3 regions of the Nonomuraea sp. NPDC050310 genome follow, and region 1 is predicted to be linked to each of the others. Evidence: predicted binding sites of a transcription regulator. Region 1 holds the regulator's gene; each other region holds the start of a gene.

What was found. Region 1 encodes HrcA, which represses chaperone genes, less so after heat shock. Its sites were predicted from a motif close to TTGGCACTCTCNNNNNGAGAGTGCCAA; they were not measured.
Positions count from the first base shown of each region.
Region 2: groES (co-chaperone GroES) is a predicted target of HrcA. The motif match lies at 6,005-6,031, and genes of this name have one in related genera.
Region 3: AB0I67_RS17310 (DNA starvation/stationary phase protection protein) is a predicted target of HrcA. The motif match lies at 2,198-2,224, and genes of this name have one in related genera.

Region 1 is NZ_JBFAKP010000010.1:119,281-129,473, forward strand. It holds gene AB0I67_RS23685 (PhoH family protein) at 1-736, opposite strand, end outside; gene AB0I67_RS23690 (histidine triad nucleotide-binding protein) at 827-1,171, opposite strand; gene AB0I67_RS23695 (extracellular solute-binding protein) at 1,182-2,369, opposite strand; gene AB0I67_RS23700 (vWA domain-containing protein) at 2,348-4,297, opposite strand; gene AB0I67_RS23705 (SigE family RNA polymerase sigma factor) at 4,611-5,090, shown strand; gene AB0I67_RS23710 (hypothetical protein) at 5,087-5,719, shown strand; gene AB0I67_RS23715 (16S rRNA (uracil(1498)-N(3))-methyltransferase) at 5,724-6,449, opposite strand; gene dnaJ (molecular chaperone DnaJ) at 6,486-7,619, opposite strand; gene hrcA (heat-inducible transcriptional repressor HrcA) at 7,631-8,650, opposite strand; gene AB0I67_RS23730 (hypothetical protein) at 8,830-9,741, shown strand; gene AB0I67_RS23735 (DUF3097 domain-containing protein) at 9,738-10,193, shown strand, end outside.
Region 2 is NZ_JBFAKP010000001.1:319,225-329,417, forward strand. It holds gene AB0I67_RS01695 (DUF998 domain-containing protein) at 1-591, shown strand, start outside; gene AB0I67_RS01700 (hypothetical protein) at 1,239-3,086, opposite strand; gene AB0I67_RS01705 (methyltransferase domain-containing protein) at 3,299-4,495, opposite strand; gene AB0I67_RS01710 (MarR family transcriptional regulator) at 4,517-5,020, opposite strand; gene AB0I67_RS01715 (NAD-dependent epimerase/dehydratase family protein) at 5,123-5,959, shown strand; gene groES (co-chaperone GroES) at 6,121-6,435, shown strand; gene groL (chaperonin GroEL) at 6,511-8,133, shown strand; gene AB0I67_RS01730 (sigma-70 family RNA polymerase sigma factor) at 8,513-9,148, shown strand; gene AB0I67_RS01735 (hypothetical protein) at 9,145-9,348, shown strand; gene AB0I67_RS01740 (DUF5319 family protein) at 9,309-9,686, opposite strand; gene AB0I67_RS01745 (LuxR C-terminal-related transcriptional regulator) at 9,768-10,193, opposite strand, start outside.
Region 3 is NZ_JBFAKP010000006.1:24,413-34,605, reverse strand. It holds gene AB0I67_RS17315 (P-loop NTPase fold protein) at 1-1,607, shown strand, start outside; gene AB0I67_RS17310 (DNA starvation/stationary phase protection protein) at 1,655-2,122, opposite strand; gene AB0I67_RS17305 (MerR family transcriptional regulator) at 2,234-2,824, shown strand; gene AB0I67_RS17300 (VIT domain-containing protein) at 2,821-5,085, shown strand; gene AB0I67_RS17295 (arylsulfatase) at 5,156-7,396, shown strand; gene mmuM (homocysteine S-methyltransferase) at 7,419-8,279, shown strand; gene AB0I67_RS17285 (lysophospholipid acyltransferase family protein) at 8,281-8,994, opposite strand; gene AB0I67_RS17280 (alpha/beta fold hydrolase) at 9,149-9,907, shown strand; gene AB0I67_RS17275 (hypothetical protein) at 9,941-10,193, shown strand, end outside.

The DNA.
Region 1 (10,193 bases):
CGTCGAGGATGATGAAGGCGTCGTTGAGCGTGCGCCCGCGCATGTACGCCAGCGGCGCGACCTCGATCGTGCCCGCCGCCATGAGCTTCGGGATCGTCTCGGGGTCGAGCATGTCGTGCAGCGCGTCGTAGAGCGGGCGCAGGTAGGGGTCGATCTTCTCGTAGAGGGTGCCGGGCAGGAAGCCCAGCCGCTCACCCGCCTCGACCGCCGGCCGGGTCAGGATGATGCGGTTGACCTTCTTGTCCTGCAGGGCGCTGACCGCCTTGGCCATGGCCAGGTAGGTCTTGCCGGTGCCGGCGGGGCCGATGCCGAAGACGACCGTGTGCTTGTCGATCGCGTCGACGTAGCGCTTCTGGTTGGCCGTCTTGGGCCGGATGGTGCGGCCGCGGGAGGACAGGATGTTGAGGGACAGCACCTCGGCCGGCCGCTCGGAGGTCATCTTGAGCATGGCGATGCTGCGCTCGACGCCGTCGGGGGTCAGCTCGCCCCCGGTGCGCAGCACCTCGACCAGCTCCTCGAACAGGCGCACGACGGCGCCGCTCTCCTCCGGGCTGCCGGTGATGGTGATCTCGTTGCCCCGGACGTGGATGTCGGCGCGGAAAGCGCCCTCGATGACGCGCAGCAACTCGTCCCTGGAGCCCAGGAGGCTGACCATCGAGTGTTCGTCCGGAATCAGCACCTTCGCCTGAGTGCGAGTCGGCGGGGCTGGTCTGCGGGATTCGTGTGGCTCGGACATGGGCAGGCCGTACGGCCTGGTGCCTCCTGGTCTGGAGTGGTACTCGTCAACCCCATGCTATCCGGGACCTGCGGAAAGGTCTCGGGGGTTTTAGCCCGGCGGCCAGGTGAGATCCCGCCCGCCCAGAACGTGGGCGTGGACGTGGAAGACCGTCTGGCCGGCGCCGGGGCCGGTGTTGAAGACGATCCGGTAGCCGCCCTCGGCCACGCCTTCCTGCTCGGCGACGGCGTGGGCCGCCTTGAGCACCTCGTCGGCCAGGCCGCTGTCGGCCTCGGCCAGCGCGGCGGCGGTGGCGTGGTGCTCCTTGGGGATCACCAGCACGTGCGTGGGGGCCTGCGGGTTGATGTCGCGGAAGGCCAGCGCGCGGTCGTTCTCGTAGACGACCTCGGCCGGGATCTCCTTGGCGACGATCTTGCAGAAGAGACAGTCCGTCACGGCGTTCACCCTATCCGCAGGCCTCCCCGCCGGTCATCCGCCCCGCCCGCGCACCGGCCAGCACGTCGGCCATCCCTTCCGGCTCCTTCTCGCGTACGGCCAGCGTCAGGCAGCGCCGGTAGGCCTCGCCGTACTCGGGGTAGTGCTCCAGCTTGGGCCGCTCGGCCCGCTCGAGCTGGCCCTTGACCAGCTCGGCGAAGGCCGACAGCCGCTCCCGGTCGGGCGGGTCGGCGGCGTCGGCGGGCCGGGGCAGGTCGCAGGGCCGCACGTCGGTGTAGGCGGCGGCGACCACCGGCGGGTAGCCGCCGCAGGCGAAGAGCCGGCGCTGGACCTCCGGCGACAGCAGGTACTCGATGAAGGCCCGTGCCTCCTGGGCCTTGCCGGACCCGGCCGCGACCGCCAGGTTGGTGCCGCCGAGCGCCGGGGTGCCGGGCAGCGCGGAGACCTCGAAGGGCACGCCCTGGGCGCGCAGCCGGTGGTAGGCGTAGGGCCAGTGCCGCAGGTAGCCGGTCCTGCCCTGCGCGAAGGCGGCCAGGGACTCCCCCTCCCGCCAGGACCACGAGCCGCCGAACTGCTCGTTGTCGTCGGCGGTGCGCGCGGCGGCCAGGTCTCCGGCCAGCTCCAGCAGGTTGACCGTGCCGCCCTCGTAGTCGGCGAGCTGGGCGGCCAGAGTCTCACCGGTGGCCCACAGCTCCGCCCACGACCGGGGCTCCGGCAGGTCGGGGCGGCGGTAGAGGAGCCCGACGTCGGCGGCGAACGGCACGCCGTACTGGATGCGGTCCCAGGAGCCACCTTCGGCCAGGTCGCCGACCAGGCCGGTCAGCTTCCCTGGGTAGGGGTCCAGCAGCCCGGCGGCGGCGAACTCGGCGGTCGCCGCCACGTCGAGGGCGTAGACGTCGTAGCCGGGGCACCGGGAGGCGCCGTCGGCCCGCAGCTCGGCGGTCATCAGGTCGGCGACCTCGGAAACCTCCGTGACCTGCACCTCGGCGCCCCGGTAGGCGGCGATGACGGTCCGCCAGATGTCGTCCGCCGAGACGTCGGGGGCCATGGCCACGCGCACGGCGGCCGGCCGCGGGCACTCCTCGCGGTGCCCGAGCTTCCAGGCCACGGCCGGCACGAAGCCGAGCACCAGCAGGGTCGCGGCGAACCACACCAGCGGCGCGATCGCCATCCCGCTCACGGTCCGGCGGTCAGCCATAGCTTGATCAGCTCCTCGTGGACCACGTCGGCGGGGTCGTCGGACGGGGCGATCCGGTGGCAGGCGTCGCCCTCCTGCAGCAGGCGCTCGCGCAGCTCGCCGCAGTCGCCGCCGCCGGTGAGCAGGGCCAGCACGGTGAAGTCGCGCCGCGGCGACGGCTCCGGCGGCAGAGCGCCCGCGCCACCGCCGTCGGTGAGCAGCACCAGGATGCGCTCGCGCCCGCTGTCGGCCAGCCGCCGGGCCGCCTGGTCGAGCGCCCGGTCCAGGCGCAGGTCGCTGCCGGTGGTCCGGACCCGCTCGACCGCCTGGTCGAGCTCGCGGAAGGTGTCGCCGGGCAGCCGCGCGCCGGGGGCGGCGGCGGAGAAGGTCAGCACCGCCGCCTCGTCACGCCCCTCCTGCAGCCGGCCGAGCAGGTCGCGGGCGGCACTCTTGGCGAGCTCCAGCGCGCTGCGTCCCAGCGCGTCCTGGTCGGCCATGGAGCCGGAGGCGTCCAGCGCGATGGCGAACGAGGTGCGGGGGTGGGCGCGGGCGATGCGGTCCTGGAGCGCACGGACGTTGACCTCGCCCGGCGCGACCACGTCGGCCACCGGGGTGGAGACCGAGCGGAAGCCGCCGTCGGCGCGGCGCAGGCGATGCTCGTCCTCCAGGCGGTCGCCGGCCGCCGCCAGCCAGGCCGCGAGGTCTTCCGTCCAGCGTTCGCGCTCGTAGGACTGCTGGGCCCGCCAGCGCAGGTGGACCAGGTCGTAGGCGAGCACCGGCAGGCTCGGCGGGTAGAACGAGCTGACCGCGGCGCCCGGCTCGGGCTCGCCGCACTCGGGCATCCGCGCGAAGGTGAGCGCCAGGTGCTCCGGGACCACCATCGCCAGCGCCGGATCCTCGCCGTCGGCCAGCTCCTGCCGCGCGTGGCAGAGCAGGTCCACGGCGTCGGAGAGCGGCACCCCGGCCGGGGACAGGCCGAGCTCGGCGTTGATGTCGTTGAGGTTGCCCGCGTCGCCGTTGGGGTCCTTGCCGATCTCGGCCGGCGGGTAGAGCGCGTCGGTGGCGACCAGGCCGCTCTCCGACAGGTCGCCGCGCGGGCGGGCGAGCCGGCCGCCGAGCAGCGAGCGCAGCCGCTCCAGCGACTCGCGCTTGTCGGTCTGCGTCAGGCCCTCGGCGACTTTGGGCGTGACCGCGACGACCAGGGGCGAGGTGGCGATGGTGCCGAGGTTGGCGGCGCTCAGCAGGGTCTCCCGGTCGGCGACCAGCTCGGCGAGGTGCTCGGCGTGCGCGGTCACGATCAGGTCGGGGTGGACGGCGACCAGCGGGCGGTGCACGCCTTCCGCGCCGGGCTCGTCGATCCAGCCGTCCTGGGCGGCCCTGGTCAGCTCGGCCGGGGCGGGCGCGCGCTCGACGGCCACCCGGACCCGGGCGCAGCCCGACGAGCCGGCGCGCTCGCGCTCGTAGCGCGCGGCCAGGTCGGTCAGCGCCGCCCACTGCTCCACCGGTACGGCCAGCCGTACCTGCACCGGGTGCCCGCACGTGCCCAGGTCGGCCCGCTCGGCCCACCGGACGAAGGCCCAGCCCCCGGTCACCGCGGCGGCGACCAGCACGAGCCGGAGGACGACGCGCCACCCGCGCTCGTCCCGCCGCCCGCCGGCCAGCCGGTAGAGGAAGGCCGCGACGGCCGCCTGCCGGGCCCGCAGCCGCGCCAGCCGGACGCCGACCCGGCCCTGCGGGGCCCGCGACATCCGCCACGCCGCCACCAGCACGGCCAGCGCGTAGCCGCCGGCGACGACCACGTTGGGCAGCAGGGGCGGGAGGACCGGCGCCAGGTTCAGCAGGCTGGCCAGGCCCTCCAGGACGACGGCGAGCCCGGTGAGGGACTCCGCCGCCGGCTTCAGGCAGGAGCGGAAGGGCGGCGTCTTCCGCCCGGGAGGGGGATCGGGCATAGTCTCACCTGGGTCCGACCCTATGCCGACCATGCCGTTGTGAATTGGTAATCCATCGTTTCGTGCGTTGGAAGATCCCCACGGTTAGGGTGAGTGTGCGACACTTCACCCGATAAATTCGACAGATTCAGGGTCGGGCGAGGCCACCTGGCGAGGACACGACTGGGTCATGCACCCCAAGGAACCGGGAAACCCTCCAGAACCGGAAGAGCGTAAACCCACTGGGAAGGCCGCGCGTCCCACTGATGTGACCACCGAAACCTTGCTGGCCGACAGGTCGCTCGGGGCGGTGCAAGTCGGGTGGGACGCCGACATGGCCGTGACCGCGCTCTACAGCGCGCACTTTCGGTCATTGGTGCGTCTCGCTGTGTTGCTCGTACGCGACATAGCGACCGCGGAGGAAGTCGTGCAGGACGCGTTCGTCGCCCTGCACGGGGCCTGGCGCCGGCTCCGCGACCCCGACAAAGCACTGGCCTATCTGCGACAATCCGTTGTCAACCGGTCCCGTTCCGTGCTGCGTCACCGCGCGGTCGTCGAGAAGTACGCACCCAAGGGCATGCCGGACGCCCCGAGCGCCGAGAACGGCGCCATCGGCGAGTTAGAACGTTCCGCCGTCATCGAGGCCCTGCGCTCCCTGCCGACCCGACAGAGAGAGGCCCTCGTCCTTCGCTACTACGGAGACCTGTCAGAGGCTGAGATCGCCCATGCGATGGGCATCAGCAAGGGCGCGGTCAAGAGCCACACCGCACGTGGCATGGCCGCCTTGCGTTCCGTCCTGGAGAGCATCACATGACTTCCCAGCGCCCCGACGATCACGGCGACCTGCTGCGCCGTGTGCTTCGTGCGGAGGCGGACCAGGTCGTGCCGTCTCCGGAAGGACTCGAGATCATCCGTGCCCGCATCTCGCGGCGCGGTGTCCGGAACCTGTTCTGGTGGCGGGCGAGTGCGGGCGTCGCGAGCGCGCTGCTCGTGGCGGGCACGGTCGTGATGGTCGTCCCCGAATGGCGCAACACGGTCATCACCAACGTCGTCGACAACGGCGGCACCCCCATCGGACCGGCCGAGCCGTCGTCCTCCTCCACCTCGCGCAGCAAGCCGCCGGAGCAGTCCCCGCAGGACCCGCCGGCCGTGCCCAACCCGGGCACGCCCACCGCGCGCCAGCCTCAGCAGCAGCCCAAGTCCCAGCGCGCCGAGTCCACCAGCCAGCCCTCGACCTCCCCCTCGCCCACGCCGACCGAGTGCCCCACGCCGGCGCCGGAGGAGAGCGACTGCCCCGAGGAGAGCCCGTCGCCCTCGCCCTCCGAGACCACCTCGGTGGAACCGGACGGCGCCTGCCCGGGCGAGGAGTGCCCGCCGGAGGAGAGCCCGGCCGACCCCGCGCCGACGATCGAGTACAGCCCGCTGGCCGAGCCGACCGGCTGAGCCGTCACCACCTGCCGGTGCGCGCGAGCAGGACAGAGGCCGCGGCGACGCCGGCCGTGGAGGTCCGCAACACCGTCGGCCCCAGCAGAGCCGGTACGGCTGCCGCGAACCGGTCGAGTTCCTCGTCCGCGATGCCGCCCTCCGGGCCGACCACGAGCACGATGTCGCCCTCGGCCGGCAGGTCGATCCGCGAGAGCCGTACCTCCGCCGCCTCGTGCAGCACGACGCCGAGCGCGGCCTTGGCGAGCAGCTCGGCCACCTGGGCGGTGCTCGCCTGCTCGGTCACCTCGGGCAGGTGGAAGCGCCTGGCCTGCTTGCCGGCCTCGCGGGCGGTGGCCCGCCACCGGGCCAGGGACTTGGCGGCACGCTCGCCCTTCCACTGCGTGATGCTGCGCTTGGCCGCCCATGGGACGATCACGTCGACGCCGGCCTCGGTCATCATCTCGACGGCCAGCTCGCCGCGCTCGCCCTTGGGCAGGCCCTGGACGACGATCAGGCGGGGGGCGGGCGGCGGCAGCTCGTAGCTGCGCAGCACCTCCAGGCGCAGGGCGTCCTTGAGCTGCTCGGTGACCACGCACTCGGCGACGGCGCCCCGGCCGTCGGTCAGGTCGACCCGCTCGGGCGGGCGCAGCCGCCGTACCGTCGCCGCGTGGCGGCCCTCGGGGCCGCCCAGCACGATCTCGCTCTTGCCGAACTCCAGCCGGTCGGCCAGGAACACCGGGACGCTCACGTCACCATCGTCCCACGCCCGCGACCGGGCGAGAGGTCAGCGGCCGTTGAAGGCGTCCCGCAGCCGGGAGAAGAAGCCCTGCTGACCGGGGGCGAACTTGCCCGGCGGCCGCTCCTCGCCGCGCAGCTTCGACAGCTCGCGCAGCAGCTCCTCCTGGGCCGGGTCGAGCCGCGACGGCGTCTCCACGTTGACGTGGATGAGCAGGTCGCCGCGCCCGGTCTCGCTGAGCCGCTGCACGCCGCGCCCGTACATGGTGATGACCTGCCCCGACTGCGTGCCGGGCCGCACGTCGATCTCCTCGGCGCCGTCGAGCGTCTCGATGGTCAAGGAGGTGCCGAGCGCGGCGGCGGTCATCGGGATCTGCACGGTGCAGTGCAGGTCGTCGCCCCGCCGCTCGAAGATCTCGTGCGGGCGCTCGACGATCTCCAGGAACAGGTCGCCGGGCGGGCCGCCGCCGGGGCCGATCTCGCCCTCGCCGGCGAGCTGGATGTGCGTGCCGTCCTCGACGCCCGCCGGGATGCGGACCTTGATGGTGCGCCGGGTGCGGACGCGGCCGTCGCCGGAGCACTCCTGGCAGGGGTGGCGGATGATGCTGCCGAAGCCGCCGCACTGCGGGCAGGGGCGCGAGGTCATGACCTGGCCCAGGAAGGACCGGGTGACCTGGGAGATCTCGCCGCGCCCGTGACACATGTCGCAGGTGTCGGGGTGGGTGCCCGGCGCGGTGCCGGCGCCCTCGCAGACCTCGCAGCGCACGGCGGTGTCCACGTGCAGCTCGCGGGTGGTGCCGAAGGCCGATTCCTTCAGGTCGAGCTCGACGCGGATGGTCGCGTTGCGGCCACGGCGGGCGCGCGAGCGCGGGCCGCGCTGGCCGCCGCCGGTGCCGAAGAAGGCGTCCATGATGTCGCTGAACGGGAAGCCCTGGCCGAAGCCGCCCGCGCCCGCCCCGGCGTTGGCGAAGGGGTCGGCGCCGAGGTCGTACATCTGCCGCTTGTTCGGGTCGGACAGGACCTCGTAGGCCTGGGTGATCTCCTTGAACCGCTCCTGGGTCGCGGGATCGGGGTTCACGTCAGGGTGCAGCTCACGGGCGAGACGGCGGTACGCCTTCTTGATCTCGTCCTGACTCGCCTCACGCCGGACCCCGAGGGTGGCGTAGTAGTCGCTGTTTGCCACTTATCGACCTCTTATGAAGCAGCCAGGATCTGGCTGACGTAACGTGCCACGGCGCGCACCGCGCCCATGGTGACGGGGTAATCCATCCGGGTGGGGCCGAGCACGCCCAGGCGGGCGAGCTGCTGACCGCCAGAACCGTATCCGGTCGCCACGATCGACGTCCCCCGCAGTCCGCTGTAGGGGTTCTCCGAGCCGATCCGGACGGTGAGGGCGGCCGGGGTGTCCGGGGACGTCTCGCCCAGCAGCCGCATGAGCACGACCTGCTCCTCCAGCGCCTCCAGCACGTCCCGCAGGCCGCTGGAGAAGTCGGCGCCGGCCAGGTTGGCCGCACCGGCGAAGACGATCTTCTCGTCGTGCCGCTCGACCAGGGTCTCCAGCAGTACCGACAGGATCGTCGCCACGACCGGGCGGTCCTCGGCCGGCACCCGTTCGGGCAGGTCGGCGACCAGGTCGGGCACGGCGCTCAGCCCGCATCCGTCGAGGCAGGCGTTGAGGACGGCGCGCAGGTGCGCGATCCGGGCCTCCTCGATGACCTCGGGCAGCTCGATCACCCGCTGCTCGACGCGGCCGGTGTTGGTGATCAGCACCAGCATCACGCGGCGGTCGGTGAGCGGCACGAGTTCGACGTGCCGCACCGTCGAGCGGGTCAGCGTGGGGTACTGCACCACGGCGACCTGGCGCGTGAGCTGGGCCAGCAGGCGGACGGTGCGGGTCACGACGTCGTCGAGGTCGACCGCGCCGACCAGGAACGTCTCGATCGCCCGCCGTTCGGCCACCGACAGCGGCTTGACCTGCGAGAGCCGGTCGACGAACAGGCGATAGCCCTTGTCCGTCGGCACGCGGCCCGCGCTGGTGTGCGGCTGCGCGATGTAGCCCTGCTCCTCCAGCACCGCCATGTCGTTGCGGACGGTGGCCGGGGAGACGTTGAGGTTGTGGCGCTCCGCGAGCGCCTTGGAGCCCACCGGTTCGTTGGTGGACACGTAGTCCTCGACTATGGCGCGGAGGACCGCGAGTTTCCTGTCGTCGAGCACGTGCTCACCTCCTGCGTCGACCTTACCGAGAACGTCAGATCTGGCACTCTGTGTTCCCGAGTGCCAAGTGTACGGCGCGCGCCCGCGTGGTGCGATAAGGCCTGCTTGGCCCGTGCCGCGAAGGGGCCCGGGGACCCCGGTATGGCGATATGTGGCGACATGGAGTCAGACTGCTAGATATGACCGACGATTCCCAGACCCCGCCCGAGGACTCCACCCGGCGCGTGTCGCGGGACGACGTGCCCCCGCCCCCTCCCGGCCAGCCTCCCACCGGCCCCCAGGCTCCGCCGTACCAGCAGCCTCATCACGGGTCGGGCCCTCAGTACGGGCCCGGCCCTCAGTACGGATCCGGCCCTCAGTACGGATCCGGCCCGCAGTACGGCCCTGGTCCCCAGTACGGCGGGCCGCCGCCGCCCCAGGGCGGGCCCGGTCAGCCCCCGCCCGGGCAGCAGCCGCCCTACGGCGGGTACGGCCAGCAGCAGCCCTACGCCGCGCCCCCGCAGTACTTCCAGCAGCCCTACGGCGCCCAGCCCTACCAGCAGCAGCCGCGCCCGAAGGTGAAGCCGTCGCTGTGGTGGATCGGCGGCGCCTGGGCTCTGGCGGTGGTCGCGGCGATCGTCGGCGGCGTCCTGTTCGTGGCCAACCTGTCGGAGTCCGGCTTCGGCCCGGTCCGGACCTTCGCCTCCGGGGAGCAGGTCACCGTCCGGCTCGACCCGGCCGACGAGCCGACCCTGTACTACACCGGCCCGCGCGCCAACTACACCTGCAAGAGCCTGGGCGACGCCCAGCTCTCCCAGGCCACCGGCAACGAGACGGTGACCATCAACAACCTCACCTGGCACGTCATCGGCAGGGTCAGCGTGCCCTCGGCCGGCGACTACCAGGTGCTGTGCACCACGCAGGAGCAGGTCGCCGGGCGCTTCGGCGTGGGCGCCGCCCCGCTCAAGGGCCTGGCCGGGGTGCTGGGCGGCATAGGCGGGCTGATCCTGCTGTCGCTGGGCGGCTTCCTGGTGGCGGTCGTCGTCACGATCGTCGTCCTGCTGCGCCGCAGCGCCAATCGCAAGCGGCTGCTGCTACCGTCCCAAAGGTGACGCGATACGACGGAGACGTGCTCGCGGGCAACTGGCGACGGCCGCTGAAGGGCAAGATCCCCCAGGTGCCCGCGGAGCTCGACCTGGTGGTCGAGGACGCCGACAGCGGTTTCTGCGGCGCGGTGGTGGGCTGCGACAAGGAGGCCGTCACCCTGGAGGACCGCTTCGGCCGCCGGCGGCTGTTCCCGCTGGCGCCCGCCGCCTTCCTGCTGGAGGGCAAGCCGGTCACCCTGGTCCGCCCGGCCGCCGCGCCCCGCGGGCCGGCACGGAGCGCCTCGGGGTCCATCGCGGTCGAGGGGCTGCGGGCCCGGGTCGCCCGCGAGAGCCGCATCTACGTCGAGGGCGTGCACGACGCGGCGCTGGTGGAGAAGATCTGGGGCCACGACCTGCGGGTCGAGGGCGTCGTCGTGGAGTACCTCGAAGGCGTCGACCACCTGGCGGCCATCGTCGAG
Region 2 (10,193 bases), on a different contig from region 1:
GGTGCCGCACTCGGAGCCCTCGCCTTCGCCGCCTCGGACGTGGTCAACACCGAGATGAGCGTCGTCGCCGAAACAGTGAGCCGTTTCGTCAACACCGACGCCGGCTGGCTGGTCACCGCCGGACTCCTGAGCATCGCCGCCGGCTCCGCGGCCCTCACCTGGCTGGTGGCCCGCAGCGGCGTCAGCCGCCTTGGCACCTGGCTTCTGGGCCTCTGGTCGGTGGGCATCCTCTTGGCCGCGATCTTCCCCGCCGACCCGCCCGGCCAGTGGGACAACCCCTCGGTCTCCGAGACCGTCCACGGATTGGCCGCCTGGGTCGCCCTGCTGTCCTTCGTGATCGCCAGCGTGGTGCTCGGCCGGGCCTTGCCGCGTGACCCCTTGTTCACCGCCACCACCGTGGTCGTCGTGGTGGGCCTGGTGCTCTTCATGGTCACCCTGGTCGACGCCATGGCCACCCGCTCCCTGCCCGCGGTCCTGGGCGTCACCGAGCGCATCGCGATCGGCGCCGACCTCCTGTGGATGGCTCTGTGCGCCCTCCGCCTCTCCCCGGTACGGCAGGCAGTCCGGCCCTCCGCGGCGGCTCAGCGCTGAGCAGGCCGCCGGGAACAGGCCTCTTGGGTACAGGTGCCGGCTACCCGCCAGCCGCGCCCCAGGTGGCCCCGCCGCGCTCATCCCCAACCACGCCGCACCACCAGGCCCGGGAGCAGTTACTCCCGGGCCCCACACCCTTCCGGGCGCCACACCGGCAGGCCCACCGACCCTCCAGGCTTTGGTGTCTCAGGCCGTCAACGATTGGCCACCAACCCCAGAAGCCTCCTCCCTCTCAAGACGACCCCAAAGACGCGGGAACCAGCCGCATCACCCGCCGCCGCAGGAAACCGCGTGGGTTAACGGGCACCGAAGGGCACCGGTAGGCCCTTGGAAGGGCGAGTCCAAGCAGTGAGGCGCAAAGCGCTCTCGGAGCGAAGACCGGTCCCGCGAGTAGGGACGGGTGAGAGCTCACCGGAGTCGAGATGAGACCACGTGGTCAACGGGGGTCGAAGGGGGCCGGGAGGCCCCCTGGGAAAGCGAGCCCGAGCCCCCTGGCGCGAAGCGCCCTCCGAGACGAAGGCCCGTGCGGTTGCGGGGTGGAGATCGCGTGGTCAACGGGGGTCGAAGGGGGCCGGGAGGCCCCCTGGGAAAGCGAGCCCGAGCCCCCCGGCGCGAAGCGCCCCCGGAACGAAGGCCCGAGCAGTGGGTCAGTCCTTGGGGCGGGACGGGCGGAGGAGGGCTTCGGCCAAGGCGAGCATGGTCTCCTCCAGGGCGCTGAGGCGCTTGGTGAGGTCGGTGGTGGCCGGCTCGATGATGCCGGTGACCGTACCCGTGAGTTCGTCCCGGTCCGGCCGGGCCTGGATGACCTCGGTGAGGGTGGTGGCCGCCGTGGCGAGGCGCTCGTCGAGGGCGTCGAGCCGCTTGACGTGCTCGATGGTGACGCCGTCGAGGAGTTCGCCGACCTGCTGGCTGACGGCGAGGACGGCGGGGAGCTGGCCGATGCGCTGGTTGACCGCCTCGACGTGGTCGTCGACGGTTTCGAGCTGTTCGCGGGTGGTGTCGGCGCGGGTGTCGAGGGCGTCGAAGCGGGTGGCGACGTGCTCGTCGAGGGCGCCGAGGCCGGCGTCGAGGCTGTTGAAGCGGGCCTCGTGGCGGGTGTCGGCGGTGGCGAGGCGCTCGTCCAGGGTGGTGAAGCGCTCGTCGAGGGTGGTGAAGCGGCTGTCGACGCGGCCGTCGAGGGTGTCGAAGCGGTCGTCGTGGCGGCGCAGGTGGCCGTCGATGGCGGTGAGGCGCTTGTCGGTGGCGACGGCGCGGGTGTCGAGGTCGCCGAGGTGGGTGTCGACGCCGTCGAGGCGGGTGTCGATGTCGGCCAGGCAGGCGTCGGCGGTTTCGATGCGCTTGTCGATGTTGCCGAGGCGGTTGTCGACGGCGATGAGGCGGCCGTCCACGCGCTCGACGCGGCTGCCGAGGCCTTCGAGGCGGCCGGCGAGGGCGTTCTCGGCGTGGTCGACCTGGGTGCTGATGTCCTCGACGCGGGTGCCGACCTGCTCGACCGCGCTGGAGAGGAGTTCGGTGGCGGCGGTGAGGTTGCCTTCGAGGCGCTCGCCGGTCGTCGCCAGCTTGTCGTCGAAGCGGCCGGCCAGCTCGGCGTGGCTGGTCTCGATGCGGCCCGCCAACCCGGCCTGGCCGGTCTCGAAGCGGCTCGAAAGCTCCGCGTGGGTGCTGTCGAAGCGGGTGGTCAGCTCGGTGTGGCCGGTGTCGATGCGGGCGGTCAGCTCCGCGTGGTCGGCCTCCAAGCGGCCGGCCAGCTCGGTCAGGCCGGTTTCCACCTGGCCGGAGACCTCCGTGAGCCTGGTCTCGAAGCGCCCGGACAGCTCGGTGAACCGCGTGTCGAGACGCCCGGACAGGTCGGTGAACCGCCCGTCGAGACGTCCGGACACGTCGGTCAGCTTGTCGTCCAGGCGGAGCGACAGGTCGGCGAGCTTGTCGTCGATCCCGTCGGACAGGTCGGCCACGCCGCCCTCGACGCGGTCGAGCCGCGCGGTGAGGTCGGACAGGGTCTTGTCGAGCCGGGTGAAGCGGTTGGCGGCGGCCTCCATGTGCCCGCCGAGCTGCCCCAGCTTGCCGGTGACGTCGGTGAGGCGCTTGGCGATGCCCTCGGTGCCCTCGATGACCGAGTGGAGCCGTTTGAGGGCCTCGTCGACGTTCTCGCCGACGGTGCCGACGTCGGCCCAGAGGCTGGGCAGTTCGGCGACAGGGGTGACGCGTTCGCCGACCACGCCGACTCGGTCGCCGACGACGTCGACGTGGTCGCGGACCGCCTCGACGTGCTGGGCGAGGCTCTCGGCCCAGGACGGCGGCCGGGTGGTGATGTCGTCGAGCCGCCCGCTGACGGTGTCGAGCACGCCGCTGAGGCCGCCGAGCTCGCGCTCGCGGACCTCGCGCAGCAGCCACTCCATGCCTTCGAGGCGCTGGCGGATCTCGTCGAGGACGGCGCCCTGGGTGCGCTGCTCGTAGACGTGGTCCTGGGCGGCGCGGGCGAGCAGCTCCCGCATTCGGTCGGAAACGGCCTGGCTGCTACTGCCTGGCTGAAGAAGGGCGACGTGGTTGGAATGATCCACCGAAAACTCCTTGCACTCGCCTACGGCATTTCAGCGCGGCGGTAGGATTGGTCCGGTTTGCCTAGGGGGAAAACTCCCGCGCGCCCACCCTAGCCTTTGGATCAAGGTTTCTTCTGTCGCTCGATAAAAGAGGGCGATTATCCGGTTTACGCAGGTGGATGCGGTGATCCGAGCAGCATGAAAGGCTTGTCCGCAATGCGGGTCAGGATAACGGTGGCGGTATTCGGGCCGGAAAGCCGGAGGTCCGCGCGCAGGCGCTCGATATCCACGGCGGAGCCCCGCTTTTTGATGGTGACATTTCCGACTTGGCGCTCACGGAGCACGGCGCGGAGGCGTTTCAGGGAGAAAGGCAGGGTGTCGTGAATCTCGTACCTTGCCGCCCATGGGCTGTCCACGGCCACGTCTGAGGTGATGTAGGCGATCATCGGGTCGATCAGGTGCCCGCCGACCAGGTCGGCGACCTCCGCCACCAGGTGGGCCCGCACGGCGGCGCCGTCGGGCTCGTAGAGGTACTTCGCCACCGGGCCGCTCGCCGCCACCGCGCCGGTGGGGGTCAGCGTGTGGCCGCCGGGCAGCAGCGTCGCCCGCCGCCGCGCGTGCTCCTCCAGCCCGGGCGGGGTGGGGTCGTGCCCGGCCAGGGGGCCGGTCCACAGGGCCGCCTCCTTGACCTCGCCGCGGTAGGAGACCCATTCCGCCTCCGCGTCCTCCGGAATCAGCTCGTACGGCAGGCCGGGCGCGACCTTCACGCACGCCGCCCGAGCTCTGGCCAGCAGGTCGAGGACGACGGGCCACGGCGGGGAGTAGGCGTTGGGGTCGAAGGTCCGCCCTCGGGCGGTCCGCCGGGCCGGGTCGGCGAAGAGGGCGTCGTACCCCGCCGGGTCGATCGATGCGGCGTCAGCCGTACGGACGGAGATCAGGTCGCCGAGCCCCAGCGCGTCGGCGTTGGCCTGCGCGACCGCGACGGTGAGCGGGTCGAGGTCGCACGCGTCGACGCGGCAGCCGGCGCGGGCCAGGGCCAGCAGGTCGCCGCCGACGCCGCAGCAGACGTCCACGACGTGCAGCCCGGCCAGCCGCCGGGCGCGGTGCGCGGCGACGTCGGCCCGGGTGGCCTGTTCGAGGCCGTGCGGGGTGAAGTACATGCGGGCCGCGTCCGCCCCGAACTTGGCCTGCGCGCGGGCGCGGAGGCCGGCCTGGGTGAGAGCGGCCGAGGTCAGGGCGGCGTCGTAGGTCTTCCGCAGCCGGGTGGCGGCGGCGACGGGGTCGGCGCCGGTGAGTTCGACCGCCTCGGCGAGGGCCGCCTGGCCGCGCGGGGTATGCAGGGCGAGGAAGGCGTCGAGGTCCACGTGTTCCGACGGTAGTGCACCTCACTCGGGGTCCGGCACGTCTCCCATCGAGATCAGCAGCTTGCGGAGCAGCCCGGCGAGCTGGTCCTGCTCGTCGTCGGTGAGCCCGGCGAGCATGCGGCGCTTGTTGGCGATGTGGCCGTCGAGCAGGCTGCGGGTCAGCCGCGCGCCCTCCTCGGTCAGCGTGACCAGGACCATGCGCCGGTTGCCGGGGGCGGGCCCGCGCTCGACCAGGCCGCGGGCGACCAGGCGGTCCATGCGGTTGGTGAGCGCCCCGGAGCTGAGCAGGGAGGCCGAGGCGAGGTCCTTCATGCACATCGTGTGCTCGGCGTTGCTGCGCAGCAGGGTCGCGAGGGTGTCGAACTCCCAGGTCTCCAGGTCCTCGCGGGCGAAGTGCTCCTTCATGCCCAGTTCGAGGCGGCGGGCGGCGCGGGTGAGGCGGGCGACGACGTTGGCGGGGGAGACGTCCAGGCCGGGGCTGGCGGCGACGCACTGACCGAGGAAGCGGTCCACGGAGTCTTCCATGCGTCCATCATATCGAAAACTTCGATGTTGAAATGTTCGCCGGAGTGAGCTAACGTCCTGGCTCGACGAAAGCTTTGATGTCGAAGTGTTTGAGGTGGAGACATGAAGATCCTGCTGGCGGGCGCGACCGGATACATCGGCGGCGTGGTGGCCCAGAAGCTGTTGGAGCGCGGGCACGAGGTGGTCGCCCTGGTACGGCAAGCAGGCCGCCTGCCGTACGAAGAGCGGGTGGCGGACCTGGCCGACCCGGTGGCGGTGGCCGCGGCGGTCACCCCCGACGTGGACGCGGTGGTGCACGCCGCCCAGCTCACCGGCGACCCGGAGGTGGACCTGGCGACGGTGACCGCGCTGGCCGCCAGGCCGGTGCACTACCTCAGCGGCGTCTGGGTGCTCGGCGAGACGCGTGACGGCACGGAGGACAGCCCGGTCGACCCGTACCCGATCGTCGCCCACCGCCCGGAGATCGAGCAGCTCGTCCTCGGCGCGGGCGGCTCGGTGGTCCGCCCGGGCGTGGTGCACGGTCGCGGGCAGGGCATCGTCGCCCTGCTCAAGTCCGTGGCCGCCGAGCGCGGCACGGGCGTCTACGTGAGCGCGGACGGGCAGGCGCCGACCTGGACCTTCGTGAACGTGGACGATCTGGCCGACCTGGTCGTGCTGGCCGCCGAGCGGGGTGTCTCGGGGGAGATCCTGCACGCGATCGCCGAGGAGGCGGTGCCGGTCGAGGAGGTGGCCGTGGCGGCGGCGCGCGCGGCCGGGGTGAAGCCCGAGGCCAGGCCGTGGCCGCTCGCGGAGGCCGCGCAGATGCTCGGCGAGCCCTTCGCCGGGGCGCTCGCGAGGAGCCAGCGTGTCAGCTCCGCGCGAACACGACAGGCTCACGGGTGGGTACCGACCCGTCTGGGCGTCCTGTCCGACCTGGTGGAAGGCTCGTACGCGCCCTGAAGCCGTTCGTGTTGACTGTCAAGCCCCGCTTGCATATGTTTCCTGTTGGCACTCTCCCCTTGAGAGTGCCAAACACAAAAGCGACGAGGCAGGTCTGACACCCGCGACGGCAGGCCGCTGGTCGCCTCTTCTAGATCAGTCAAATCTGAAGGGGAGGTCCGATCGTGACGACCGCCACCAAGGTTCCCGTTAAGCCGCTCGGCGACCGCATCGTGGTTCAGCCGCTCGAGGCTGAGCAGACGACCGCTTCCGGCCTTGTCATCCCTGACACTGCCAAGGAGAAGCCGCAGGAGGGCAGGGTCCTCGCTGTGGGCCCGGGCAACTGGGACGAGGACGGCGACAAGCGGATTCCGCTTGACGTCAAGGAGGGCGACATCGTCCTCTACAGCAAGTACGGCGGCACCGAGGTCAAGTACGGCGGCGAGGAGTACCTGGTGCTCTCCGCCCGCGACGTTCTCGCGATCATCGAGAAGTAAGTCGGATATGTCGAAGCCCCGGGTCCAGTCCTTCTGTGCCCGGGGCTTTCGACGCAGGAGAGGACTCAGCTAGCAATGCCGAAGATTCTGGAGTTCGACGAGTCGGCCCGTCGCTCGCTCGAGCGCGGTGTCAACGCGCTCGCGGACGCCGTGAAGGTGACCCTCGGCCCGCGTGGCCGCAACGTGGTCATCGACAAGAAGTTCGGTGCGCCGACCATCACCAACGACGGTGTCACCATCGCCCGTGAGGTCGAGCTCACCGACAAGTACGAGAACCTTGGCGCCCAGCTCGCCAAGGAGGTCGCCACCAAGACCAACGACATCGCCGGTGACGGCACCACCACCGCGACCGTGCTGGCCCAGGCCATGGTCAAGGAGGGCCTGCGCAACGTGGCCGCCGGGGCCAACCCGATGGACCTCAAGCGCGGCATCGACAAGGCCGCCCGCGCCGTCAGCGAGAAGCTGCTGGCCAGCGCCAAGCCGGTCGAGGACAAGAAGTCCATCGCCAGCGTGGCCACCATCTCGGCCCAGGACGCCAAGATCGGCGAGCTCATCGCCGAGGCCTTCGACAAGGTCGGCAAGGACGGCGTCCTGACCGTCGAAGAGTCCAACGCCATGGGTATGGAGCTCGAGTTCACCGAGGGCCTGCAGTTCGACAAGGGCTACCTGTCGGCCTACATGGTCACCGACGCGGACCGGATGGAGGCCGTCCTGGAGGACGCCTACATCCTGCTCACCCAGAGCAAGGTCTCCTCCATCGCGGAGTTCCTGCCGCTGCTGGAGAAGGTCGCCCAGACCAAGAAGCCGCTCTTCGTGGTCGCCGAGGACGTCGAGGGCGAGGCCCTGGCCGTCCTGGTCACCAACAAGATCCGCGGCACCTTCACCTCGGTCGCCGTCAAGGCTCCGGGCTTCGGCGACCGCCGCAAGGCGATGCTCCAGGACATGGCGATCCTCACCGGCGGCCAGGTCGTCAGCGAGGAGATCGGCCTCAAGCTGGAGAACGTCGGCCTCGAGGTGCTGGGCCAGGCCCGCCGCATCGTCGTCACCAAGGACACCACCACGATCGTGGACGGTGCCGGTGACGAGGCGGCCATCGAGGACCGCGTCAAGGAGATCAAGCTCGCCATCGAGCAGTCCGACTCCGACTGGGACCGCGAGAAGCTCCAGGAGCGTCTCGCCAAGCTCGCCGGCGGCGTGTGCGTGCTCCGCGTGGGTGCGGCCACCGAGGTCGAGCTCAAGGAGAAGAAGCACCGTCTCGAGGACGCGATCTCCGCGACGCGCGCCGCGATCGAGGAGGGCATCGTCTCCGGCGGCGGCTCCGCGCTGATCCACGTCGGCAAGGAGCTCGACGACCTCGGCCTGACCGGCGACGAGGCCACCGGTGTCGGCGTCGTGCGCCGCGCGCTGGTCGAGCCGGCCCGCTGGATCGCCGAGAACGCCGGCCAGGAGGGTTACGTCGTCACCGCCAAGGTGTCCGACCTGACCACCGGTCACGGCTACAACGCCGCTTCCGGCGAGTACGGCGACCTGATCGCCCAGGGCGTCATCGACCCGGTCAAGGTCACCCGCTCGGCCGTCCAGAACGCCGCTTCCATCGCGGGCATGCTGCTCACGACCGAGGCGCTCGTCGTGGACAAGCCCGAGGAGGAGGCCCCGGCCGCCGGTGGTCACGGCCACGGTCACGGCCACGGCCACTGAGCCTCCGGCTCACCGCACCATGTACGGCCCGCCCTCCGGGGCGGGCCGTTCGCGTTTCCGGCACAGGGTGCTTCCCGGGTACGGCATGGCAGTCCGGTGCGGTCTGGGATGTAACGCCCGCCCGCCTCAGGAGGATTGACCGGCAGATGGCGGCAAGCATCACAGGAAGGATGAAAAGTATTTCCTGCGTAAACCAACAGCCCCACTAAAGCGTCGCGCCCCATCTGCCAATTACTGCGCATTTCGGGTTATCTGGTGAAATATTCAGAGCACCCGAAAGGCTTAGTGTGGTCAATTGATTACGCGCGGTTATCGTCGCCTCAATGTGACCAATCCGTAGCCGTTCGCTATGACGACAGGGCGGATCAGCGCGGGCATCATGCCTATCGTGAGCGAGGGAAGCGTCGCCGACGCCAAAATTGGGGTAAGGCTCGCGTCGAGACTTCCGGCACGAACGGATGACTCCGAGCTTAGAGAACTGACGAGCCTGGCCGTGCAGGGGGATCGCGGCGCGATCGAATCCCTGCTCGGGGAACTGCGGCCGATGGTGGTGCGCTATTGCCGCGCCAGGCTGGGCCGGGTTTCCGGGCAATATCACATAGCCGATGATGTGGCACAAGAGGTCTGCATCGCCGTATTGTCCGCTTTGCCCAGATATAGGGATATGGGCAGGCCGTTCGCCTCCTTCGTCTTCGGTATCGCGGCGCACAAGGTCGCCGACGCGTTGCGGAGTTCGATCCGCTCCGCCGTACCGACGCAGGATCTCCCCGACGGGCCGGACGAAGGGCCGGGGCCGGAGGAGACCGTGGTCCGCTACATCGAGGTCGAGCACGCCAGGATGCTGCTGTCCCGGCTGCCCGACAACCAGCGCGAGCTGCTCCTGCTGCGGGTGGTCTCGGGGCTGTCGGCCGAGGAGACCGGTAATGTTCTGGGCATGTCACCGGGAGCGGTTCGCGTCGCCCAGCATCGAGCGCTGGCCAGACTGCGGCAGATGGTTGAGCTGGAGTCGGCTTGACGCCGGAGCTCTGGGGCTCGAAAGGGCCTGGCGGGGAGGTCGCGCACCTCGGTGAGGTGGCGGCGACCGACGAACTGCTCACCGCCCTGTCTCGTGGTGAGGCGCCGGATCCGCACGATCCGGCGGCGCGGCTGCTGGCCCTCCTGGTGGAGGACGTCGGTCAGCGGCGCTCTTCGGTGTCGATGACGCCGTCCACGTAGCCCCTGGCGTACTCCCAGCTCACGTAGTTGGCCGGGTCGGGGTGGAAGGCCGGCTCGTGCACCTGCGGCCGGCCGTCGTCGATCATCTGGCGCAGGTTGCCGCGGAGCAGTTCCCAGTCGAAGTAGTGCTGCTCGCTGCACTCCGGGCAGTCGAGGACGAGCCCGACCACGCCCTGTGGCTCGAGAAGCGTGCGGAAGACGTCGACGTCGGCCAGGTCGGTGATCGCCTCGTCGCGTTCGGCCGCCGTCAGCGGCACGGGGTCGTCGAGCTCGCCCATCGCCGAGGCGGGATCGTCGGGGTCGTCCGCGAACGGGTCGCGGGGGACGTCGTCCAGCACCCTCCCACCATAGTGACCGAAACCGTCGAGAGCACCCATGGGCGCAGCGGGATGCCGAGGTGGTGGGTGATCACCCGCCCATCAGGAGCTGAGCCACCCCCGGCGCGCGGCCTCGACGCCGGCGTGGAAACGGGACTGGGCGCCGAGCTCGGTCATCGCGTCGGCGAAGCGGGCCCGCACCGTGCGCACCGAGATGCCGAGCTGGCGGGCGATCGACTCGTCGCACATGCCCTGCGCGGCCAGCCGGATCACCTGCGTCATGCCGTCGGCCCGGCGGCCCCACGGCAGCGGCACCGCGCGGCCCCACAGCTCGGCGAACAGCGCGCGCAGCACGCCGACCACGATGTGCGCCCGGACCAGGTAGAAGTTGTAGGCGTGGTCGGGCAGGTTGCCGCCCCACTGCGCGGGCAGCCCCGCGACGCCCTGACCGGCGGTCATGAACCAGCTCGGCAGCCGGTCGAGGGTGCGGACCTGGCCACCGGTCTCGATGAGGCGCATCGCCTGCTC
Region 3 (10,193 bases), on a different contig from region 1:
CGGCCGCCACGCTCAAGCTGGCCGCGGCCGCCACCGAGGTGACCAACGCCGAGGTGCTGGGGCGGTTGCGCGAGGGCGGCGTGCCGTACGAGCGGGCCGAGGCGGTGGCCGGCTCGGGCTGGCGGCCGACGGTGTGGTTCAACCCCTGGATGTACCAGAACGGCGAGCAGGTCTGGGCCGGGCTGGCGCACGAGCTGATCAGCCAGATCACCGGCCGGATGTCGCGCACCGACCGCGAGCGCTTCTGGCTGGAGCTCAACCTGTCGCGCATCGACCGGGAGGCGGTGCGGCGGCGGCTGTACCGGCTGGCCTTCACCCGGCTCCTGCCGGTCGCGCTCGGCCTGGTCTTCACCCTCGTGCTGGCCGGGGCCGCCTGGGCGGCCTCCTCGATGCTGCCCTGGCTGTCGGACGCCGCCGCGGCCATCGCCTCGGCGGGCTGCCTGGCCTCGCTCGCGGCGGGGACCGTACGGCTGGGCCGCTTCTTCGCCGAGGGCGCGGGCGGGGCGTTCGGCACCCTGGTCAACCAGCCCGACCCCTTCCTGCAGAGCGGCGTGCTGCCCGAGCACGCCTACGGCGACAAGGCCGGCTTCCTGCACCTGGTGCAGACCGACATGCGCCGGGTGCTCGGGCTGGTGGCGACCGAGGAACGGCCCCTGGTGGTCTTCGTGGACGACCTGGACCGCTGCTCCTCCAGCACCGTCGCCCAGGTCATCGAGGCGATCAACCTGTTCCTGGCCGGCGAGTTCCCCAACTGCGTCTTCGTGCTGGCCATGGAGCCGGAGATGGTCGCCGCGCACGTCCAGGTGGCCTACCGGCAGCTCCTGACCGAGAGCATCGGCTGGCGCTTCCTGGAGAAGATCGTCCAGCTTCCGCTGAGCGTGCCCCTGCTGGACGACGAGGAGCGGCTGCCGGCGTACGTGCGCGCCCTGCTCGGCGTCCCGGAGGAGCCCCTGGACGCCCCAGCGCTCGCGCCCCCGCCACGGGCGGCCGTGCCGGCGCAGGTCGCGCGCGGCAAGCTCGCCGCGGGCCGGACCGTCGCCGACCCGGGCATCGTGGAGGAGCTGGAGCGGCTGATCCGCGAGCAGCGGCCCTCGGTCGACGGCCTGGACGAGGCGGCCGAGCGCGCCCAGGCCTCGCTCGGCTTCGCCGGGCGCAACGGGCGGCTGACCGAGCCGGCCCGGGTGGCCGCCGACCGCGTCTTCGCCGACCTCTACCGCGACGAGAACGCCTGCCGGGCGATCGAGGCGGCGCTGCCCGCGCTGGGCCTGCGCAATCCACGCGAGGTCAAGCGCTACCTCAACGTCTTCCGGTTCTACTCCTTCGTCACCTACCGCCGGGCGCAGTCGGGGCGGCCCCGGGCGAGCGACGCCGAGGTCGCCAAGCTGGCGGCGCTCACCATCCGCTGGCCGCACCTGCTGTCGACGCTGACCCGCGAGTCCCATCCCGGCGCGACGCTGCTCGACCGGCTGGAGGCGGCGGCCCAGCGGGGCGACGGCGACACCTGGGTGCGCGCGCTGCTGGAGGCCGGGCTCCAGGGCGAGGAGGAGCTGCGGCAGTTCCTGGCCACCCGGCCGCTGATCGCCCGGCTGGCGGCCGAACTGCTGTAGACGCGCGAAAGCCGGGGCTCACGACCCCGGCTCGTCGTCGCAGCGCGTCAGCGCTGGGCCTGGAACATCCAGTGCTGCTTGTCGATCTCCTGGGCGACCGCGATGAGCAGGTCCTGGCTGACCGGGTCCGGCTCGTCGGTGGCCTCGATGCGCTCGCGCATGCGCTGCGAGACGCCTTCCAGGATCTCGGTGATGGTCACCACGACCTTGCCGTCCTCCAGCCAGCCGTGCTCCGGCTGGCGGATGCGGGTGGACTCGGCCACCGTCGCCGACCGCCCGTCCGGGTTGACGCCCAGCGCCACCGCGCGCTCGGCGATGGTGTCGGCGTGCTCCCTGACCACCGCGGTCAGCTCGTCGAGCTGCAGGTGCAGCGGGCGGAAGTGCGGTCCGACGACGTTCCAGTGGGCCTGCTTGGCCACCAGCGACAGGTCGATGAGGTCGACGAGCGCGCCCTGGAGGGCTTCGGCGACGGTGTCGCGCGCGGCGCCGGACAGCGGACCGGTGATCTGAGCCATGAGTTCGTACCTCCGTCGTTCGGCGTTGCAACTACACCTTTTCCAACGCATTCGGCCGTCCGGATCTTCCGCACATTGACAGTGCAACAATGACAGTGTCACTGTGGGGGCATGAGCGAGACCTGGACCATCGGCGAACTGGCGCAGCGGGCGGCCGAGGCGTTGCAAGCCGCCTCGCCCACCGGCAGCGGCCGGGTGCGCGACGTGCCCGGCGAGCGCCTGATCCGCTGGTACACCACCATCGGCCTGGTCGACCCGCCGCTCACCCGGCGCGGCCGGGTCGCCCAGTACGGCCGGCGGCACCTGCTCCAGCTCGTCGCGGTCAAGCGGCTGCAGGCCGAGGGCCGCTCGATCGCCGAGATCCAGGTCGCCCTGGCCGGCGCCACCGACGCCACCCTCGAACGGGTCGCCGCGGTGAGCCGCCCGCGCTTCTGGGCCGAACGCCCGGCCCCCCGTCCCACCGCCACTCCCAGTCCCAGCCCGCGGCCCGCCCCCGCGCCGCCCGCCCCCGCCGCCTCGCCCAACGGCGCGGGCCCGGCTCAGGCGGCCTCCGGCCACGCGGTCCACGGCGTACGGCTGGCGCCGGGCGTGGTGCTGGTGCTCGACGGCGCGAGCCGTACCCCCTCGGAAGAGGACCTGCAAGCAGTCATGTCCGCGGCCGGACCCCTGGTCGAGGTGCTCGAGGAACGGAGACTCGCATGAAGATCACTTCGCTGGACCCGAGCCGCAGCCGGCCGGTCGAGGAGGCCGGGTTCGGCGCGCTGGAGACCGAGCGCGGCAACCTCCCGCTGGAGAGCCTCGACGTGGACGCGCGGCTGTCCGGCCTGGTGGCCGGGGTCGAGGTCGCCCAGGGCTTCCGCAACCCGTTCGACGTCACGCTGGAGGCGACCTACGTCTTCCCGCTGCCCGACCGCGCCGCGGTGACCGCCTTCCGGATGGAAGCGGCCGACCGGGTCATCGAAGGCGTGCTCAAGGAGCGCGGCCAGGCCCGCGCCGACTACGACCAGGCCATGGCCGAGGGCCGCCGCGCGGCGATCGCCGAGGAGGAACGCCCGGACGTCTTCACCATCCGGGTCGGCAACCTCGCCCCCGGCGAGCGGGTGAGCGTCCGGCTGACGCTGAGCCAGCCGCTGCCCTACGAGGACGGCGCGGCCACCTTCCGCTTCCCCCTGGTCGTCGCGCCGCGCTACATCCCGGGCGCTCCCCTCGACGGCCCGCAGGCCGGCGCGGGCACGGTGCCCGACACCGACGCCACGCCCGACGCCTCCCGGATCACCCCGCCGGTCCTGCTGCCCGGCTTCCCCAACCCGGTACGGCTGTCGCTGACCGCCACCGTCGACCCGGCCGGCCTCGACCTGCGCGAGGTCGCCTCCAGCCTGCACGTGGTGGAGCAGGAGGGCGGCACGGTCAGCCTGCGCCCCGGCGAGCGGCTCGACCGCGACTTCGTGCTCCGGCTGGCCTTCGACGCCTCGACCGCGCTCCAGCTCGACGGCGAGGGCACCTTCGCGCTCACCGTGATGCCCCCGGACGTGCCCGAGACCCGGCTGCCCCGCGACGTCGTGCTCCTGCTCGACCGCTCGGGCAGCATGGGCGGCTGGAAGATGGTCGCGGCCCGGCGGGCGGCGGCCCGCATCGTCGACACCCTCACCTCGGCCGACCGCTTCGCCGTCCTGGCCTTCGACAGCGTGGTCGAGCCGGCCTTCGACGGGCTGCGCGAGGCGAGCGACCGCGAGCGCTTCCGCGCCGTCGAGCACCTGGCCCGGCTGGAGGCCAGGGGCGGCACCGAGCTGCTCGAACCGCTGCGCCAGGCGGTCGGCCTGCTCGGCGAGAGCGGGCGCGAGCGCGTGGTCGTCCTGGTCACCGACGGCCAGGTCGGCAACGAGGACCAGATCCTGGAGCAGGTCGGCAGGGCCCTGTCGGCCATGCGCGTGCACGTCGTCGGCATCGACCGGGCGGTGAACGCGGGCTTCCTCGGCCGCCTGGCCGGGCTGGGCGCGGGCCGGTGCGAGCTGGTGGAGTCGGAGGACCGGCTCGACGCGGCCATGGAGCAGATCCACCGCCGGATCGGCGCGCCGCTGGTCACCGACCTGTCCCTCGACGGGCTCGACACCGAGGAGGTCACCCACCTCGGCTCGCTCTTCCCGGGCGTGCCGCTGCAGGTGTTCGGCCGCTACCGGGCGGCCGGGCCGGTGACCGTGCGCGGAGTGGCCGCCGGGGCGCCGTGGGAGCAGGTGGTCGAGCCGATGGTCACCGGCCACAGCGCCCTCAAGGCGCTGTGGACCCGCGCCCGGCTGCGCGAGCTGGAGGACCGCTACGCCATGGGCGAGCACGCGCTGGAGGCCAGGATCGTGGAGCTGTCGCTGGCGGGCGGCGTGCTGTGCAGGTTCACGGCCTATGTCGCGGTGGACACCCGGGTCAGCGCCGACGGGGCGCCGGAGCACCACGTCATCCAGCCGGTCGAGCTGCCCAGCGGCTGGGAGCCGCCGGTCGCGGCGGCGCCCATGATGATGATGGCCGCGCCGGCCGCCGCGCCGCGGGCCTCGTTCCTGGAGTCGGCGCAGCCGCAGTTCCAGGCCGCGGCGGGACCGCCGCGCGGGTTCGCCAAGCGGATGCCCGCGCCCGCCCCCGGCCGCGGGGTGGACCAGGACCGGGAGCAGGGCCGCGAGCAGCTCGCCGCCGAGCTGGCGCGGCTGCGGGCGGTGCCGGCGGCCGATCCGGCCTACCTGGCCGACCTGGGCAGCAGGCTGGCCGCGCTGGCGACCTACCTGCGCGGGCACGGCCTGGCCGACGAGCTCGTCACCGAGCTGGCCGAGCTGGCCGAGGCGCTGGAGCGCGCCGAACGGCCCGGGGCCGACGTCGCCGGGCTGCGGCAGCGGGCCATCGACGTCCTGACCGCGCTTACGGGCGAGCCCGGCGGCTCCGAGGCGGGCAAGCCCCGCCGCCCGTTCTGGAAGCGCGGCTGACCCGCGGGCGGGCGCGGATCGGTGGAACTTCGTTCTGTTCTGCCGGTCCGCGCCGCCGTACACTCCAGAAATGATCACCTATGACGGCTTCGAGGGCCGGGTGGGACGCACCTTCGCCGGGTCGGAGTCCTGGTGGCCGCCGCGCCCCGCCCCGCCGCCCGGCGCGCCGAACGTGGTGATCGTGCTCGCCGACGACGTCGGCTTCGCCGACCTGGGCTGCTACGGCTCGGAGATCCCCACCCCGCACCTGGACGAGCTGGCCGCCCAGGGCGTGCAGTGGACCGACTTCCACACCACCCCGATGTGCTCGCCGACCCGCGCCGCCCTGCTCACCGGGCTCAACCCGCACCTGGCCGGAGTCGGGCACATCGCCAACTCCGACCCCGGCTTCCCCGGCTACGCGGGCGAGATCGCGCCGGACGTGCCGACCCTGGCCGAGCTGCTGCGCGAGGCCGGCTGGAGCACCCTGGCCGTGGGCAAGTGGCACCTCACCAAGGACTCCGACATGTCGGAGGCCGGCCCCCGGCACGCCTGGCCGCTGCAACGCGGCTTCGACCGCTTCTACGGCTTCCTCGACGCCTTCACCAACGCCCACCAGCCGCACCGCCTGATCAGCGACAACTCCCCGGTCGAGGTGGACGCCCACCCCGAGGGCTACTACCTGACCGACGACCTCACCGCCGCCGCCGTGCGCCTGGTCCGCCAGGCCAAGGCCGCCGCCCCCGAGCGCCCGTTCCTGCTCTACCTCGCCCACGGCGCGGCCCACGCCCCGCTCCAGGCCCCCGAGGCGGACATCGCCCGCTTCCGTGGCCGCTACGACGCCGGCTGGGACGAGATCCGCCGCGAGCGCTTCGCCCGCCAGCAGGCCACCGGCGTGCTCCCGCCCGGCCTGGACCTGCCGCCGCGCAACGCCGAGGAGGGCGACGAGGTGGCGGCCTGGGACTCCCTCTCCCCCGAGCGGCGACGGCTGTTCGCCCGCTACATGGAGGTCTACGCCGCCATGGTCGCCGGCCTCGACCGCAGCGTCGGCGAGCTGCGCCGCGCCCTGGCCGACCTCGGCGCGCTGGACGACACCGTCTTCGTCTTCCTCTCCGACAACGGCGCCTCGCGCGAGGGCGAGGAGCACGGCACCACCCAGTACCTGCGGACCCTGCTGTCGAAGAACAGCCGGCACGACCGCGAGGACCCGGAGGCCGACCTCGCCCGCCTCGACCTGGTCGGCGGGCCCCGGGTGCTGGCGCACTACCCGCGCGGCTGGGCCATGGCCTCCAACACCCCGTTCCGGCTCTACAAGTGCAACGCCCACGCCGGCGGGCACAGCGTGCCGTTCCTGCTGTCGTGGCCGGCCGGGCTGGCGGCCCGGGGCGAGCGGCGCGACCAGTGGGCCTACGTCACCGACGTGCTGCCGACGCTGCTGGAGCTGGCGGGGCTCGACGCGCCCCCGGTCTCCGGCGTCTCGCTGGTGCCGGTGCTGCGCGACGCGCAGGCCGGGCACGCCCACCGCGAGCAGTACACCGAGCTGCAGGGCCATCGCGGGTACGTGCGCGACGGCTGGGAGATCGTCACCCGGCACGCGCCGCTGACCCCGTTCGGCGAGCACGAGTGGGAGCTCTACCACCGCGCCGACCGCACCCAGGCGCACGACCTGGCCGCCGAGCACCCGGACCTGGTCGCCGAGCTGGCCGCCGCCTGGGAGCAGGCCGCCCGCGCCAACCGCGTCTACCCCCTGGACGAGGGCTCCCGCCTGCGCTACCTGCTGCGCCCGCCCTGGCACCGCGAACCCGGCCCAGTACGGCTGACGCCGGACCTGCACACCCTGGAGCGCTGGACCGCCCTGCAACTGATCCAGTGGCGTTCCTTCACCGTCGAGGCCGCGATCGAGGCCCCCGGTGACGGCGTGCTGGTCGCGCACGGCGGCCAGGGCGGCGGCTACGTCCTGCACGTGGAGCGCGGCGAGGTCTGCTTCACCCACAACGGCTTCGGCGAGCTGCGCACCCTGCGGGCCGGCCCGCTCGGCGAGCACGTCCGCGCCGAGGTGCACGCGCCCGGCGGCTGGCGCTGGGACGTCACGCTCAGCGTGGACGGCGAGCCGCGCGGCACCTTGACCGGCCTGCCGATGCTGGCCGGCTTCTGCCCGATGGAGGGCATCGACGTCGGCATCGACCGCTGCTCCCCCGTGTCGTGGGAGCACGGCGCCAACCGCTTCACCGGCCGCCTGCGCGAGGTGCGCTACACCCCGGGCGCCTACGCGCCCGACGCCGGGGCCAACTGGGTCGAGCTGGTCAGGGAGCTCGGCCTGCGCTACGCCTGACCGGCCCGGCTAACCTGGGGAGATGCGTTCCCTCATCCTCGACGGCGGCCTGGCCACCCATCTCGAAGCGCTCGGCGCCGACCTGAGCGACGAGCTGTGGTCGGCCCGGCTGCTGCTCGAAGACCCGGCGCTCATCCGCCGGGTCCACGCCGACTACTTCGCCGCCGGCGCCGGCGTCGCCACCACCGCCAGCTACCAGGCCTCGCTGCCCGGTTTCGCCGCCCGCGGCCTGTCCGCCGCCGAGGCCGAGCGGCTCATGCGCTCCTCGGTCCGGCTGGCCGCCGAGGCCCGCGACGAGCACGGCGCCGGCCTGGTCGCCGCCTCGGTCGGCCCCTACGGCGCCTACCTGGCCAACGGCGCGGAGTACACCGGCGCCTACGACCTCGACGAGGACGGCCTGCTGGAGTGGCACCGCCCCCGCTGGGAGATCCTCGCCACGTCCGGCGCCGACCTGCTGGCGATCGAGACCATCCCCTCCGTCGCCGAGGGCCGCGCGCTGGCCCGGCTGCTGCGCGAGACGCCCGACGTCGAGGCGTGGGTCGCCTACTCCTGCCGGGACGAGGGCCACCTCAACGACGGCACCCCGATCGAGGAGGCCGCCGCGGTCTTCGCCGACATCCCGCACGTCATGGCGGTCGGCGTCAACTGCACCGCGCCGCGGCACATCCCGGGCCTGGTCGAACGCCTGCGCGGCGGCAAGCCGGTCGTCGTCTACCCCAACTCGGGCGAGACGTGGGACGCGGCCGACCGCCGCTGGCTGGGCCTGGCCGACCCCGTGGAGTACGGCGAGGCCGCCGCGAGCTGGCCGGCCGAGCTGATCGGCGGCTGCTGCCGCACCACCCCCGAGCACATCCGCCAGATCCGCGAGCACCTGGCGGACTGAGTCACTTCCGGGCGGCGGCCGCCTCGGCGCGGGCGGCCCGCTCCATCTCCACCCGGGCGCTGGCGGCGTACTTGTCGACGTACTCCTGCCCGGACAGCTCCATCAGCGCGTACATGATCTCGTCGGTCACCGCGCGCAGCACCAGCCGGTCGTCCTCCATGCCGTAGTAGCGGGAGAAGTCGAGCGGCTTGCCGAAGCGCACCCCCGGCCGGATGCCGAGCTTGGGCAGCGGGTGCCCGGGCGGCATCATCTCGAAGGTGTTGACCATGGCCCACGGGATGACCGGGGCGCGCGACTCCAGCGCCAGCCGGGCCACGCCGGTCTTGCCCTTGTACAGGCGGCCGTCGGGCGAGCGGGTGCCCTCGGGGTAGATGCCCAGGACGTTGCCCTCGCGCAGGATGCGCAGCCCGGTGCGGAGCGCGGCCTCGCTGGCCTTGCCGCCCGAGCGGTCGATCGGGACGGTGCCGACGCCGCTGAAGAACAGCCGGGTGAAGAAGCCCTTGATGCCCTTGCCGGTGAAGTAGTCGGACTTGCCGAGCGAGATGACCTTGCGCTTGAGCTGGAGCGGCCCGAAGAAGTGGTCGGCGAAGGACAGGTGATTGCCGGCCAGGATGGCGGGACCCTCCTGCGGGACGTTCTCCGTCCCTTCGAACCAGGGGCGGAAGACCAGATGGAGAATCGGCGCGAGGATCGCCTTTGCCACCCAGTAGAACACCCGGGCCACCTCCCATGTTGTGCGCGCACCTTGTCGGGGTGCTGAGTCATCTTCGCATCACTTGGCGTGTGCTCCTACACCAGCTCTCGCACAACCGCCCCCAAGCGTGCAACGATCGGGAAATTCGGGATGATTTCCCATCGAGGAGCTTGTTATGCCGCTCATGGCAGGTGCTGAGCCGTACGGGCACGAGGGCGGACCGGTGGGGGTGCTGCTGTGCCACGGCTTCACCGGCACCCCGCAGTCGCTCCGGCCGTGGGGCGAGTACCTGGCCGCGCAGGGGCTGACCGTGTCGCTGCCGCGCCAGCCCGGGCACGGGACGACGTGGCAGGAGATGAGCCGGACCCGCTGGGAGGACTGGTACGCCGAGCTGGAGAAGGCCTTCGAGGTGCTGCGCGGGCGCTGCGCCGAGGTCTTCGTGGCGGGCCTGTCGCTGGGCGGGTGCATGGCGCTGCGGCTGGCGGAGGTGCACGGCGAGGCGGTCAGAGGGCTGGTCGTGGTCAATCCTTCGATAGCCAACGACGTGCCTCTGCTCAAGCTGGCGCCGGTGCTGAGACTCTTCGTCAGGTCGGTGCCCGGCGTGGCCAACGACATCAAGAAGGAGGGGGTGACCGAGCTGGCGTACACGCGCACCCCGGTGAGCGCGGCGGCCTCGCTGCCCCGCCTGTGGTCGCTGGTCCAGGCCGATCTGCACAAGGTCACCCAGCCCCTGCTCGTCTACCACAGCACCGACGACCACGTGGTCAAGCCCACGAGCGTCGCGGTCATCAAGAAGGCCCTGCCCACCGCGACCGTAGAGGAACTGTCGGATAGCTACCATGTTGCGACCCTGGACCACGATGCGGACAAGATCTTTGCCGGGAGCCTCGACTTCATCCGGACACATGCCTCGGTACCCTTGCAGAGGGACTGAACGCACATCGTGCGTCAAGGGGGAAGGCGCGTAGTGACGCCCCAGAGTGACGAGGACGAGGTCTGGCGTCAGATCGTCGCGTCCTTCAACGACACGGCCGAGCGCGACTCGGCGGACCAACCGTGGCCGGACAGCGAGAACGTGCCGCCCGAGCCCGAGCCGGAACGCCGGGTCGTCAAGGCCCCCGAGGTGGTGGCGGAACCGGATCCCGACGAGGAGCCCGAGCCGCCGCACGACCCGGCCGACGAGGACCACTACACCCCGCCGCCGCCTCCCCCGCTGCCGC